3 regions of the Brevibacillus parabrevis genome follow, and region 2 is predicted to be linked to each of the others. Evidence: riboswitches for the same ligand, from Rfam matches in the RefSeq annotation. Region 2 holds a riboswitch; each other region holds the start of a gene.

Region 1 (4,524 bases), 270 kb from region 2:
GAACATGAACACTTGCGCATCCGTATCCAGCCATTTGCCAATCGCGACTTTTTGCTGGTTTCCTCCGCTGAGGTAGCCAACCAGCTGTGTGATGTCTGCCGTCTTTACGCCCAGACGGCTCACCAGCTCCCTCGCCTGCTTCGCTTCTGCCCCTCTGCGGACAAATCCGAGCCGCGACCACTTCTCCAAAGCGGAGACAGACAAGTTGTTCTGGACAGATTCCTCGACAAAAATGCCTTCTTTGCGCCGTTCTTCCGGTACGAGGACGATTCCCGCATCAACAGCGTCCTTCGGCGACCGCAGCCGCACCTCTTTGCCGCTCAGCCTGACTTGTCCCGCCTCGGCGGTATCCGCTCCGAACAAAAGTCTCGCCAGTTCCGTCTTCCCGGCTCCAACCAGCCCGACAATCCCGACAATCTCGCCTTCGCGAACGCTCAAATCGGCGCGGCGAACCTTGCCGCCAGCCACTCCCGCAGCTTCCAGAAGCACCCCGCCTACAGGCACTTCGACTTTCGGGAACTCTTCCTCGAAGCTTTTGCCCAGCATGTTGCCGATGACCTCATCCATCGTCGTGTGGGACGTCTCGCTCGTCACGATCAGTTGACCGTCCCGCATGATCGTGATTCGGTCGCATATCTCAAAAATTTCCGGCAGGCGATGGGAAATGTAGATGATCCCGACACCCGCTTTTTTCAACTGGTCAATGATGAGAAACAGCCGCTCGCTCTCCTTCGTGCTCAACGGAGCTGTCGGTTCGTCAAAAATGACGTACTTCGCTTTTTGCACGGTCGCGCGGGCAATCAGGATCAGTTGCTTTTCGGACAGCGTACATTCCTCGACGAGCATGCGCACAGGGATGGAAAAGCCGAAGCTCTGCAAAATGCTTTCCGCTTCCTTGTGCAAGCTCGGCCAGTTCATGAATCCTTTGCGGCCTGCCGAGACAATCTGATCGAGCAAAATGTTTTCCGTCACGCTCAAGTACGGGATCAGCGCCGTATCCACTTCCTGGTACACGCACTGGATACCTAAAGCTTTCGCATCCTGGGGCGATTGGATCGACACCTCTTTGCCATCAATCGTGATGCTCCCCCCGTCAGACTGATACGCGCCCGTCAAAATTTTCATCAAGGTACTTTTCCCCGCCCCATTCGCCCCTAAAAGCGCATGAACCTCGCCAGCCTTGACCTCAAAATCGACCGAACGCAGCGCAGGAACGCCGGAGAACTGCTTCACAATCCCTTTCATCTGCAAGCTGGACACTTTTCGCCCCCCCTTAAATAAGCAAGATTCCCGTTGACTGATCAACGGGAATAGCCAAATCAACCAGCTCTATATGCTTACTTGCCCCACTCTTTCACGTACTGGGACAAGTCGCCCATTGTCACTTTTTTGTCCTTAGGCAAATCTTCTTGTTTCACCAGCACCGGATTCAGCTTCACGCTGTCTGGCACTTGCTCGCCTTTGATTTTTTGGAAAATAGCCGCTGCGTGAGTGCGTCCGATGTTCGATGGATCTACGGCTGCAGTCGCTGCCCATGGCGAATTTGCTTCCTGGATCAGTTGCAGGTCTTCATCACTCAGGTCGATGCCGTATACTTTGATTTCTGTGCGGCCTGCTTGCAAGATCGCACGGGTTGCCCCTTTGGCAAATTCATCCCAAGATGCCCATACAGCCGTGATGTCGCCTTTGTTCGGATATTTTTTCAGGATGGCTTCCATCTGTGCTTGGGTATCCAGCGCCGTGTTGTTTGTCGCGGAACCGAAAGCGGCGACTTCCTTGATATCCGGATATTTTTTCAGGAACGCTTCATAAGTCACCTGACGTTTTTCCATCGGGGCAAAGCCTGCCACCCAAATTTTCACGATGTTGCCTTTGCCGCCGGAATCTGCCGCCAGCTTTTCCAGGCTCAGTTCTGCCAGCTTGTTGTCGTCTTGCTCGACAATCGGCACGCCAGGCAGCTTGATGTCTGTGTCGAACAGAACGACCGGGATTTTTTTGTCGACAGCTTTTTGCGTACCTTGTTGCAACGCTTCCGCTGTACCGTGGTCGATCAGGATGCCGTCGAAGTTTTGGTTGACCGCAGCGTCAAGATTCGACGCCATTTTCGACAAATCCGTATCTGCGTTGAATACTGTCAGCTCTCCGCCGTTTTTCTCGACTTCCTGCTTCACACCGTTAATGTATTGAGCCGAAAACGTTCCTACATTTTGGCGCATGATCAGGGCAATCCGTTTCGCTTTTTCGCCGGAAGCGCCGTTTGCCGCCGTGTTTTTCGTATCGGCTCCGCCGCCGCACGCGGTCAAGGCCACCGATACTGCCAGTACGAGTGATGTGATAAGGCCCAGTTTCTTTTTCATCGAAAAATCCCCCTTTTTCTTTGTTCCTTGTTGTGCTGCAAGCCGAGGAGGCGACGACCTTCCCTTTCCAAAAGGAAAAGCCTCTTTCAACAGATGAAAGAGGCTTGATCGACAAGATTCGCGCCTCTTATCTGTCAGGTATCGCTACCTGTTGGAGTTAGCACCTTGGCTCGCAAGACATTGATCTTGCCAGCTAGGTTGCCGGGCGTCATAGGGCCATTCCCTCAGCCTTCTCTGGATAAGAGTAGTTATTATTTTCGAAACCTTTGTATTAGTATATAGAGACTATAATCCGTGTTTTACCCATCTGTCAACTAGGTTTTTAAAACTTTTCTCCTTTAAATTTATTCCGTCGGCGCGTCCAAATTTTGGAGGAATCGTGTAGGCTCTTGTCGAAATATCGTAGATTGAAGCAGCCATGCAAATTTGCGATGGGGATGTCCGATGATTCTACTAAAAGAAGTAATTTTGCAGATGTTTTTTGCTCTGACGCCATTTGTCCTGTTCAATATTTATTACCGCGACCGAATGCGCAATTACAGCCGCGCTTTCATTCTTGTGACCAGCTCGATTTGCATGTTTCTGGCCATGACCTTCGCGACCAGCGTCTCGGAAGGCGTGATTTTCGATATCAGGCACATCATCGTATTTTTTGCCCTAGTCTATGGGGGAGTGCGGATCGCGCTGGTCTTGCTGATCGAGTCCGCGCTATACCGCTATTATTTGGGTGGTGAAGGCATCTGGCTCGCGCTGCTTGCCCTGGTTGTCACCTTTGCCATCTCCCTCCTGATGTATCGGCGTTACAAAGCCAGTTATCGGAAAACACTGTATATTTTTTTGACGGGCGCGCTCTTTTCCCTGGTAGCTTTGGGGTTGACCTATCTATACTTTCCCACCTATGTATCCCATCATCCTGCCTACTACTTGTTCGTGATCCCCGTTCAAAACTTTGTCGGAATTTGGCTTTTGTTGTCGCTATTTAGCAAGTGCGTATCCGACAAAGAACTGTTTATTCGACACGCCCAAAATGAAAAAATCGAAACGATGAGCCATGTCGCCGCATCGCTTGCTCACGAGGTGAGAAATCCGCTCACAGCGGTCAAAGGATTTTTGCGCCTGATCCAGGAAAATCCCGAGAATATTACGAAAACCGATCAGTACATCCGCATCAGCATGGACGAAATCCAGCGGACGGAAGCGATCCTGACCGAGTATCTCGCTTTGTCCAAGCCGCTCAAGGAGCGCACCGAGCTAATCAACGTATGCGACCAGCTTTACGTCGTGCGGGAAGTCATGCTGCCTTTTGCCAATATGCACAATGTCGAGCTGGAGCTGCAAGCTTATGAAAAGCCTGTCACGATTCTGGCCAATCCCGACGAGTTCAAACAAGTCTTGGTCAACTTCATCAAAAATGCGATCGAAGCTTGTGAGGAGACGGTCAACGGCAAAGTGTCCCTCTCGCTGTTCATTGAGAAAAGCAACGCCATGCTGATCATCAAAGACAACGGCATCGGGATGGACGAAGGCCAGATCAAACGCCTCGGGTCCATTTATTTCTCGACGAAAACAAGCGGAACCGGTCTCGGGCTTACGTACTCCTATCACGTCATCCACGCGTTCGGCGGGTCGGTAAGCGTGTCCAGCAAGCCAAAAGTCGGAACCAAATTCACGATCACGTTTCCGTATCACGCGCAACCCTAGCCGTCAGTCGAGTGATCTGGGCTTAAACGAGCGACCTGGTCATGAATACTTGCTTGGCCATCACGTCAAAACCCGCCCTTTGCAAAATGCGGATGGTCATTTCGTTGGAAGCTGGCAAATTGACCGTGAGGCGATACAGCTCCTTGTCCCATGGCGAAAAGACATGGGCAAGAGCACTTCTGACAATCGCCTCCCGGTCGGCCCGTTCCGGCCTTGCCTCACACTGAAACAGCAAGGCTGTCGTTTGTTTTCCGTTTTCAAAAATCCGTCTGTACAAGGCATAGCCGATTACTTGTTTGTTCTCATCGCGGACGAGTACCGCTTGCTTGTTCTCAATCGTTCTCCACTGAATATCCCAAAGCGGTTTGGTCCAAAAGTCCAATGAATACACGTCATCCGGCATGCCTTCAAGCAATTCGTAGGACGGACTTGCTTCCTTTTGCAAAGCGGAAAGCACGCCTTCTTC
Region 2 (4,524 bases):
CCGCGGCGAAAAGGTCAGGCCATGGCTGTTCAAGGTCGCTTACCACGCTTTTATCGATTGGCACCGCAAGCAAAAGCGCCGCCCGGTCGACTACATGGAAAAGATGCCGGAACGACCGGACGCATCCGCGAGCGACCCGGCGGAACTGTTGGTCGCTCAGGAATTGTGGAAAGAGGCATATGCGCATCTGGAGCAATTGCCGCCCAAGCAACGACAGGTCATTTTGCTGTCAGCCATGCAATTTTCCTACGCGGAAATGGCAGAGGTGTTGGAGATCGAACTGGCGGACGTCAAACGCTCGCTGTTTCGCGGTCGGCAAAAGATGCGGAAGCTGTGGAAGGAGGAAGGGCCATGACGCACCAAAACGGTCATGATCGCGAGCAAAAGCTGCTCGCTTATTTGAGAGGGGAACTGACAGGGGAAGAAGCAAAGCGGCTTGGCGAGGAGCTGGCAGCCGATGAGGCATGCGCAGAGCGGCTGGAGCGGCTTTTGCTGGGCGAAGAAGGAGAGCAGCAACCACGGGAACTCGACGCGCTGGACGAGGGCGGGCACAGCCAGCTTTCCGAAGCGAAGCAGAGGGCGATTGTCCGGCGGGGAAAATGGAAAAATCGCTTGCTCAGTTCCGTGTACGCTTTTGCCATCCCGTTTGTAATTGGCGTGGTATTTCTGGGCGTCAACGGATGGGTAGGGTCGTCGATGCACGATGATCTGCACCGGGTAGCGAAGGACATGGTCAATTTTACGCAGCCGGGTGTCAGCGTGGGCAGCAGCGGCGCGCAGGTGGGACTGCTGTACGGCAGCATCCAGATGGAGCTTCGCGAGCGAGTAGGGGCGGACATCAAAAACGCAGGCCGCTTTGAAAGCACCAACGTGTTGTGGAACGTCAACGCCAAGCCGCAATGGACCAACGGAGTGAGGGAGCAAAAGCTGTTTTTCCGCTATCCGCTTCAAAGCGGGCAAAAACCGGACGCAGACGAACTGGCGCATTGGCGCACGCCAGCCTGGACGACTTTGGAGAAGCTCCCCGAAGGAACCGTTGCCCAGTTGGCTGTCTCTTTTGCTGATTTTTTGACGTACGAGCAGTATTATGAGCGAATCTCCCGCTACATCAGCTCCGCCAACCAGGATACGGTCTGGTTGGCAGTGGACACCGGAGTGGAAGCCAGGCACGAAGACCAAAAAGACGGCTACCTGCTCTTGGGGCCGGGAGAAGCATGGGGATTTGCGGAGCACGAGCTGAATTACGGAGCGGCTCCGATTCAGGTCAACGGAGAAGGAAGCCGACGGATGGCAGCCTTTTTGGGGGAAATGGCCTACCTTGTCGAGCAAAAAAGCCTCGCGCGCGACATGGGACAATATTTGGTCTCGCGAAGCGATCCGCAAGTCGAGGAGCGCTATCGCTACTTGCAGGAAAAAGGCGTTCGCCTCTACGGAGCAGTCCTGACCGGACCGACGAAGGAACTGCTCAAACTCAAGGATGAGAAGTCGATTACCGCTGCCTTTGTCGGCCAAATTGACTGGTGGAACTGGGATCGCCCGGCTGCTTCCGGCACTCAGCACGTCTGGTAGGAGAGAAGCGCGGTTTGCGAAAAAAGGGTGTTGACATCGTGGAACGGCAGGTTGTATGATTCAAACTAAATCAAAACCGCATACGTTTGGATACCTTATCCAGAGAAGGTGGAGGGACTGGCCCGATGATACCCGGCAACCGACACGACGCTATTTCAACGCGAGCAGCGGCTGAAACAAAAAGCGACGTGCACGGTGCTAATTCCTGCAGAAACAAAAGTGGTCTGGAAGATAAGGGGGACATGACACGTTTATTATACGTGGCGACAGCGACCTCTTTTCTTCGGGAAAGAGGTCTTTTTTGTGCGTTTGGACACGGATTCCTGACCATTTTGTCATTCCGTTCGAGATAGAGAAAAAAACGATTTGTGAGGGGAGTAATCAATCATGGCATACCGCGCATTGACTGAGCAGGAAGCAGTAGAGTACGTAAAAGGCTTGCCGGGTCTGTTTACAGAAGGAGCAGAGCTGACCAGCCGCGAAATCGGTGACGGGAATCTGAACCTCGTGTTCGATATCCAGGAGCCGGCTACCGGAAAAAAAGTCATCGTGAAGCAAGCGTTGCCGTTTGCGAGAGTCGTGGGAGAATCATGGCCGCTGACGATTGACCGTGCCCGCATCGAGAGTGAAGCGCTCCGCATCCAGCACAAATACGTGCCTGACCTGGTGCCGGAAGTATACCACTTCGATCAGGAGCTGGCGCTGACGGTGATGGAGAACGTAGGCGACCACGTCATCATGCGCAAAGGCTTGATTGAGGGCAAGCGCTACCCGCTTTTTCCGAAGCAGATCGGACGTTTTCTCGCGCAAACCTTGTTCTACACATCCGATTTGGGGGCGCATCCGTACGACAAAAAAGCGCTAGTCGGAACATTCATAAATCCGGAATTATGCAAAATCACAGAAGATCTCGTCTTTACCGACCCGTATGAAAATGCGCCGACCAACGACTTTAACCCGCTGATCCGCAAAGAAGTAGAGGCCATCTGGAACAACAAGCCGCTCAAGCTGGAAATCGCCAAGCTGAAATTCGATTTCCTGACTCGCGCAGAAGCACTTTTGCACGGCGATTTGCACACAGGCAGCATCTTCATCACCGAGAGCAGCCTGAAAGCGATCGACCCCGAATTTGCCTACTACGGGCCGATCGGTTTTGACATCGGTGCCGTTATCGCCAACCTGCTGCTCAACTACGCCGGTCAGCACGGCTTGCAAAATGACCAAGGAGAACGCGACTCCTACCGCGAATACTTACTGGAAACGGTTGAAGATGTCTGGAACGAATTTGTTTCCCAGTTTGTCCAGCTCTGGCACAAGCAGGCTAAAGAACGCAGCGCTCATGTCGAGGGCTTGTGGCAAAGCTACGTGAAACGACTGATTCAGGATACGGCAGGCTATGCCGGATGCAAAATTTTGCGCCGTGTGATCGGCCTGGCAGGAGTGGCTGATCTGAATGCCATCGCAGACGCCGAAAAACGCGCCGAAGCAGAACGACTGGCGCTGGCGATCGGGGAAGCGCTGATTCTCGGACGCAACGACATTGAGGAATCGACAGACATCACGGACATCGTCCGCAACGTAACCGCACGCTACTATCAGGAGGCAACGACAGTATGACAACCAGTACACAAACAACGCCAGTCAAGTGGGAAGACGACGTACTCGTTTTGCTTGATCAGACGCGTTTGCCAGTAGAAACGATTTATTTGCAGCTGACGACCGCCGAACAAGTATGGGGCTCGATTCGCCGCCTGGAAGTGCGCGGAGCACCGGCAATCGGCATGGCCGCCGCCTACGGACTGTATTTGGGAATCCGCGGCAGCGAAGCGCAAACGTATGAACAGTTTTGGCAAGAGCTGAACAGCCAGGCAGACTATTTGGGAACGTCCCGGCCAACTGCTGTGAATCTGTTCTGGGCGCTTGACCGGATCAAAGCACGCGTGCAACAAAACTCCGCCTTGCCCGTTGACGAGCTGAAAAAAGCTGTGCTCGACGAAGCACTGGCGATTCAAAAAGAAGACGCAGAAGTATGTCGCACGATCGGCGAACATTTGCTGACGCTGTTGCAAGACGGCATGGGCGTGCTTACACACTGTAATCCGGGTGCGCTGGCTACTGCTGCATACGGTACGGCTACCGCTCCTTTCTATTTGGCAAAAGAACGCGGGTGGGATTTGAAAGTATACGCCGACGAGACGCGCCCCGTATTGCAAGGCGCTCGCCTGACCGCCTATGAATTGCAGCAGGCTGGGATTGACGTCACCTTGATTTGCGACAACATGGCAGCTATGGTCATGTCGCAAGGCAAAGTGCAGGCCGTTGTCGTGGGAACAGACCGTGTAGCGGCCAACGGCGACGTCGCCAACAAAATCGGCACGTATGGAGTAGCCGTTTTGGCAAAAGCGCATGGCATTCCTTTCTATGTAGCGGCGCCGCTGTCCTCTGTCGATCTGGCGACGGCGACAGGTGCGGAAATTCCGATTGAGGAACGTCCGGCAGAAGAGATCACACACGGCTTGGGCAAACAGGTAGCACCGGATGATATCAAGGTGTACAATCCGGCGTTTGACGTGACGCCAGCCCAGTACATTACCGCAATTGTGACAGAGACGGGCATTTTCAAGCCGGAAGAGATCGCGAAAAGCAAACAATAGTCCGTCGTATCAGGAGCGTCTGCCTTTTTATGGCGGGCGCTTTTTTTCAGGAATAGATCGTCTGATTCTTGCTAAATTATGGAACCAGCCGCATAATCGAGCGTAAGAAGTTGCTTGCCCGTTGAAAGCGAATGAGAAGGAGGAGCGGTTATCATGAGAACGATCCCGATTTCCGAAGAAGCATTTCTCAAACAGTTGGAGTTGTCGGATGCCAGCGAAATGTTTTGGCTCACCGATACGAACCGATCCTACCTCAAAGAGTGGCTGCCTTGGCTGAATTACACGAAGTGCGAGGATGACA
Region 3 (4,524 bases), 1.2 Mb from region 2:
CCTTCACTCCCGTCGTGGTGGAGCGAAACGGCATCAAGCTCGCCTTGCTCGGATTCAGCCGGGTCATTCCCGAAGTCAGCTGGTTCGCCACGGAGAAACAGCCTGGACTGGCTGGCTCCTATGATTCCGCCAAAGCCGTCCAAGCGATTCAACAAGCAAAGGCACACGCTGATCTCGTCGTCGTGATCGCCCATTGGGGCAAGGAACGGGAAGACTTTCCCGTCGATCACCAAAAAGAATTGGCCAAAGCTTACATTGACGCAGGAGCAGACTTGATCGTCGGTGGTCATCCTCACGTCCTGCAAGGCTTTGAACGCTACAACGGCAAGTGGATTGCCTACAGTTTGGGCAATTTCATTTTCACCCGCTCGACGGAGCCAAAAACGTGGCAGACGATGGTACTGCAAGCAAGCTGCACAAAAGACGCTTCCTGTGAACTGACGATGCTCCCGTTCCATGCCGAGCTGGGACGAGCGGTACCGATGAATGACACGGATGGGGCAGCGCTTCTGCAACGAATCGAATCACTGTCGGAAAACGTTCAGATTGAAGCCGATGGTCACGTACAGGCACGCTCATGATAAATGAGGCGTGCCCGTTGCCTTTTTTGGCGAAACTTTTCCATATTGCTTTCGTAGACCATAGTAGAACCACTTTTTCCAGCGAAAAGGAGGCGGCACATATGACCGGATTGATTATCACCGTATCGGCGATCGGCCTTATTATACTCTGCAGTTATTTCATGACCAAATGGGAAAAAGTCGTCTTCCCCGGCAATCAGAAAAACGGGCCTTCAGATACCGATCAACAGCTCTCGGATAAAAAAAGCAAGTAGAAAGGATCAGCGCTGATCTAGACAGACTGCGAGCTATGCCGATTCGATCAGCGGGAAGCAGCGCACGGAAAGTCCGAAGTCACTTTTCAGCACTTGCTCATGCTCTGCGCGAATACCTGTAACGATCAAGCCCGCGCGCAGCACACCGCCCAAGTCGAATTGCACCTTCAATTTCGTCACGTTCACGCCAGCCTCCCGCAAGAAATGCAGCACGCGATCAGGTGTGGCGGCGATACACGAGCCTTCCAAATAACACAGCACCCGTTCGTCTTGCCCTTGCTCCAACTGAGCCGCGGCATTTTTTTCTGTCCAAACAGGATGCGGCGTAAATGGCTGGGTCAACAAGTAAGCCAAATCTTCAACGACAGCGCTTGCGGTCGGCAGTTCGCCTGCACCCCGGCCCGTAAACAACAGGTCGCCCACGATGTTCCCGGAGAGCTGCACCGCATTGAACGCATCCTGGATTTGCGCCAACGGATGGGCAATGGGCAGCACAGTCGGCTGAACCGAGAGGCGGATGCCTTGCTCGGCTTTTTGTGCCTGGGCAATCAGCTTGATCCGGTAACCCAGCTCACTTGCGATCCGGATGTGTCCGGCAGACAAATCGGCGATTCCTTTACGCACGACATCCGCAAGCGGCAACGACTCCCCGTACACAAGCTGCGCAAGAATGTACAATTTGTACATGGCATCGAAACCTTCCACATCCGAACGCGGATCAGCTTCCGCATAGCCCAGCTCCTGCGCCTGCTTCAGCACTTCCTGATAAGAGAGCTGTTCCGCCTCCATTTTCGTCAAGATGAAGTTCGTCGTCCCGTTGAGAATACCGCGAACTCCTTGGATGTCATTTGTGCGCAAAAACTGCCGCAGCACGCTCAAAATCGGAATCCCGCCAGCCACGCTCGCTTCATAAGCCAGATGCACCTGATGCTGGTTAGCCAGATCGACAAGCTCAGGGCCGCGTTTGGCGAGCAGCTCTTTGTTCGCCGTTACCACATGGCAGCCTTTTTCAATCAGGGCACGCACGTAATCATACGTAGGCTCGACACCGCCCATTACCTCCACGACAATGTCCACATCGCTTTTTAGCACATCCTCAAAATCGGTAGTCAAAAGCGCAGGATCAACCTGAACCGCCCGTTCTTTTTCCGAATCGCGAACCAATGCTTTGACAATCTCGATCCGTTTGCCCAACCGCTGCGCCAGCTTCTCCTGTTGCGAGCGAATCGTTTTGATGACGCCGCCCCCTACTGTTCCCAATCCCAGCAATCCTACTTTGATTACACCTGCGCTCATTATTACCACCTCATGTCATGTTTTGGAAAAATAAGAAAAACCTTCTTGCTAAGAAGAAGGTTTGGCATCAAGGTCCTTCTCCTTATCTCCCAGAACGATTTTCGTCCTGCAGGAATTGGCACCTTGTCACAAACTGCGTAACGGTTGCCGGGCTTCATCGGGCCAGTCCCTCCACCTCTCTAGATAAAGAAAACTATGAATTTTTGTTCTTTGCTAGATGTCAGTTCTCTCTTGTCTTTGAAATTGGGCAAATGTTTGCCTCGTTCCCACTTTTTCATACATAAAAAACCTTCTCCGCTAAGAAGAAGGTTCGTCTTGACTGCTACGAGGCACCCGCTTCTTATCTATCGAGACGAAACGTCCCGCAGGAATTGGCACCTTGTCGCAAAAGCAACGGTTGCCGGGCTTCATCGGGCCAGACCCTCCACCTCTCTGGATAAGAACTATGATTTGCTATTGAGCCTATTCTAAGAAATTCCAATGCATTCGTCAACACAATTCTTTTTGTTTGCTGACAAGACTCGCAAGCAGGAAGAACGGACGGCAACTCCCTCAGCAAAGCAGCCGTTTCCACGCGCAAACACACTTTCCACCTCCGCCGTGTTGCAGCAAGCGCACGTAACGATTCCTGCTTCGCTTTCCTCCGGCACCTCTTTTTCTTCAACATAGCCGCACCATGGACATATGAAAAGCTGAACCACGCCACTCCCTCCTTTTTCACGGCGACAATCTGGCAACGATATCCTTAAAAAGGCTCCGGTTCGCAAGCTTGCGATCCCTCACATTCGTACAAGATCTAGTCAAGTTGAATTTAATCGCGAGTCATCGTAGCCTCTTTGACAGGTAGATCAACCGCGAGACGCCCTGGTCCATTCGACGAACCGCTGCAAGCGAGAGGCAGCTTCAGCTCAGCTCTTTCGATTTTAGCCGCTTCTATCGCGAAGCTACTCCAGCGCCTCGATTAATCGCATCAATTCCGAGACAAGTTGCCCCCTTCGACAGACCACACCAATCCCCCAAACAAAAAAAGCATTTTCCGACGACCGATACGATCGTTAGAAAATGCGCAAGCAAAGAGAAACGTATTCGTCCCCCTGCTGTCATGGCGAGTCCTCTAACACCTCCCTATCTCCCGTAGGTCCATCAGTGTCGTCGAAACAGGCAGGTCTCCTGACTTTGGGATCATCGTCTGGCGCTGCCTTCCCCATCCAAGTCTGGACAAGTGGCCTGTATGCGCAAAACTCCCCTCTTACAGTGGCGGGACCGTGTCGGATTTGCACCGAGCTTCCCTATTATCCTTGCGGCGATATACCTCAAGGAACCTGTTCCCACATATGAAATTGGAAAAATCACTACTGTTATTGTACCCTACCATTGCCGAGATAGGGAGGGCAAGTTGCGAGCGGCAGCGAAAAGATAGCGAGGAACACGCAGCGACAGCTGGAAAGCGAAAAACGAGAAACGAAAAGCGAGTAACAAAAAACGAGAAACAGAAAATGAGCGACGGAAAACAAGCAGCAGAAAACAAGCAACGCAAAACGAGTAACGCAAAACGAGTAACGGAAGCGAGTAACGAAAAGCGAGTAACGAAAAGCGAGTAACGAAAAGCGAGTAACGAAAAGCGAGTAACGAAAAGCGAGTAACGAAAAGCGAGTAACGAAAAGCGAGTAACGAAAAGCGACACACAGAAAGCGAAACAGCGGGCTTCTCCCGGCTTACAGCGAATACCGTTCCCGCAAAATTCTACAGTGGTGCGCCTCGTGTCCGGCGATAATATAGGCCAATGTGCGTGCCGACAGCTTATTGCCATTTGCTGTGCCCGTTCTCGTCCACGCCTCGGCAGCGATCCCCCGCAGTTGGGCCAGCGTCGACTGTCGCACAGCGTTGTATTCTGCGAGCAAATCCGTCAGACTGCGCTCCTGATAGAAGCCTTCTGCTACATACGTATTTTCATCGAACCCCGCCAGCTCAGTCTGATCCCCTCTGGCGATTCTCAGCAAGCGATAGCTCATGATTCGCTCGGTATCGATGATATGGCCCAGCACTTCTTTTACCGTCCATTTGCCCGGAGCGTAGCGATAATCGATTTGTTCCCCTGTCAATCCGGCGAACATCTCCCCTGTCTGTGCTGCCTGTTGTTCGAGAATCGTCAGCAGATCACCTTCTGGCACTTGACTGACGTAGGTAGCAAAATAATCTTGGTACTCCTCCCGGTTTGGGCGAATCAGCATGCTCATGTCCTCCTCGGCTTCTCTCTATTTATCCTTCTTGCCAGCCTTCAAACAGCAGCACCCGCGCAGGAGCTGCATCTGTTCCTACAAGCTTCAGCGGAGCAGCCACCATAAAGTAGAGGCCCGGTGGCACATCGCGCAGACGCAGCCCTTCGATCACGA

The links. A riboswitch is a leader RNA that binds a small molecule or an ion and turns the genes downstream of it on or off. The one in region 2 is predicted to bind S-adenosylmethionine.
Region 1: linked by a shared signal. The riboswitch ahead of IRJ17_RS08075 (sugar ABC transporter substrate-binding protein) and the one ahead of mtnK (S-methyl-5-thioribose kinase) in region 2 are both predicted to bind S-adenosylmethionine.
Region 3: linked by a shared signal. The riboswitch ahead of IRJ17_RS15185 (homoserine dehydrogenase) and the one ahead of mtnK (S-methyl-5-thioribose kinase) in region 2 are both predicted to bind S-adenosylmethionine.

The regions. Positions count from the first base shown of each region.
Region 1 is NZ_CP064090.1:1,691,727-1,696,250, reverse strand. Features, by position in the region: gene IRJ17_RS08080 (sugar ABC transporter ATP-binding protein) at 1-1,260, opposite strand, end outside; gene IRJ17_RS08075 (sugar ABC transporter substrate-binding protein) at 1,338-2,357, opposite strand; SAM riboswitch class I at 2,482-2,602, opposite strand; gene IRJ17_RS08070 (ATP-binding protein) at 2,802-4,058, shown strand; gene IRJ17_RS08065 (GNAT family N-acetyltransferase) at 4,081-4,524, opposite strand, start outside.
Region 2 is NZ_CP064090.1:1,962,260-1,966,783, forward strand. Features, by position in the region: gene IRJ17_RS09315 (sigma-70 family RNA polymerase sigma factor) at 1-355, shown strand, start outside; gene IRJ17_RS09320 (anti-sigma factor) at 352-1,569, shown strand; SAM riboswitch class I at 1,662-1,807, shown strand; gene mtnK (S-methyl-5-thioribose kinase) at 1,957-3,186, shown strand; gene mtnA (S-methyl-5-thioribose-1-phosphate isomerase) at 3,183-4,223, shown strand; gene IRJ17_RS09335 (GNAT family N-acetyltransferase) at 4,377-4,524, shown strand, end outside.
Region 3 is NZ_CP064090.1:3,174,964-3,179,487, reverse strand. Features, by position in the region: gene IRJ17_RS15195 (CapA family protein) at 1-581, shown strand, start outside; gene IRJ17_RS15190 (hypothetical protein) at 683-835, shown strand; gene IRJ17_RS15185 (homoserine dehydrogenase) at 869-2,131, opposite strand; SAM riboswitch class I at 2,211-2,321, opposite strand; SAM riboswitch class I at 2,469-2,574, opposite strand; cobalamin riboswitch at 3,275-3,472, opposite strand; gene IRJ17_RS15180 (DinB family protein) at 3,847-4,362, opposite strand; gene IRJ17_RS15175 (cyclase family protein) at 4,391-4,524, opposite strand, start outside.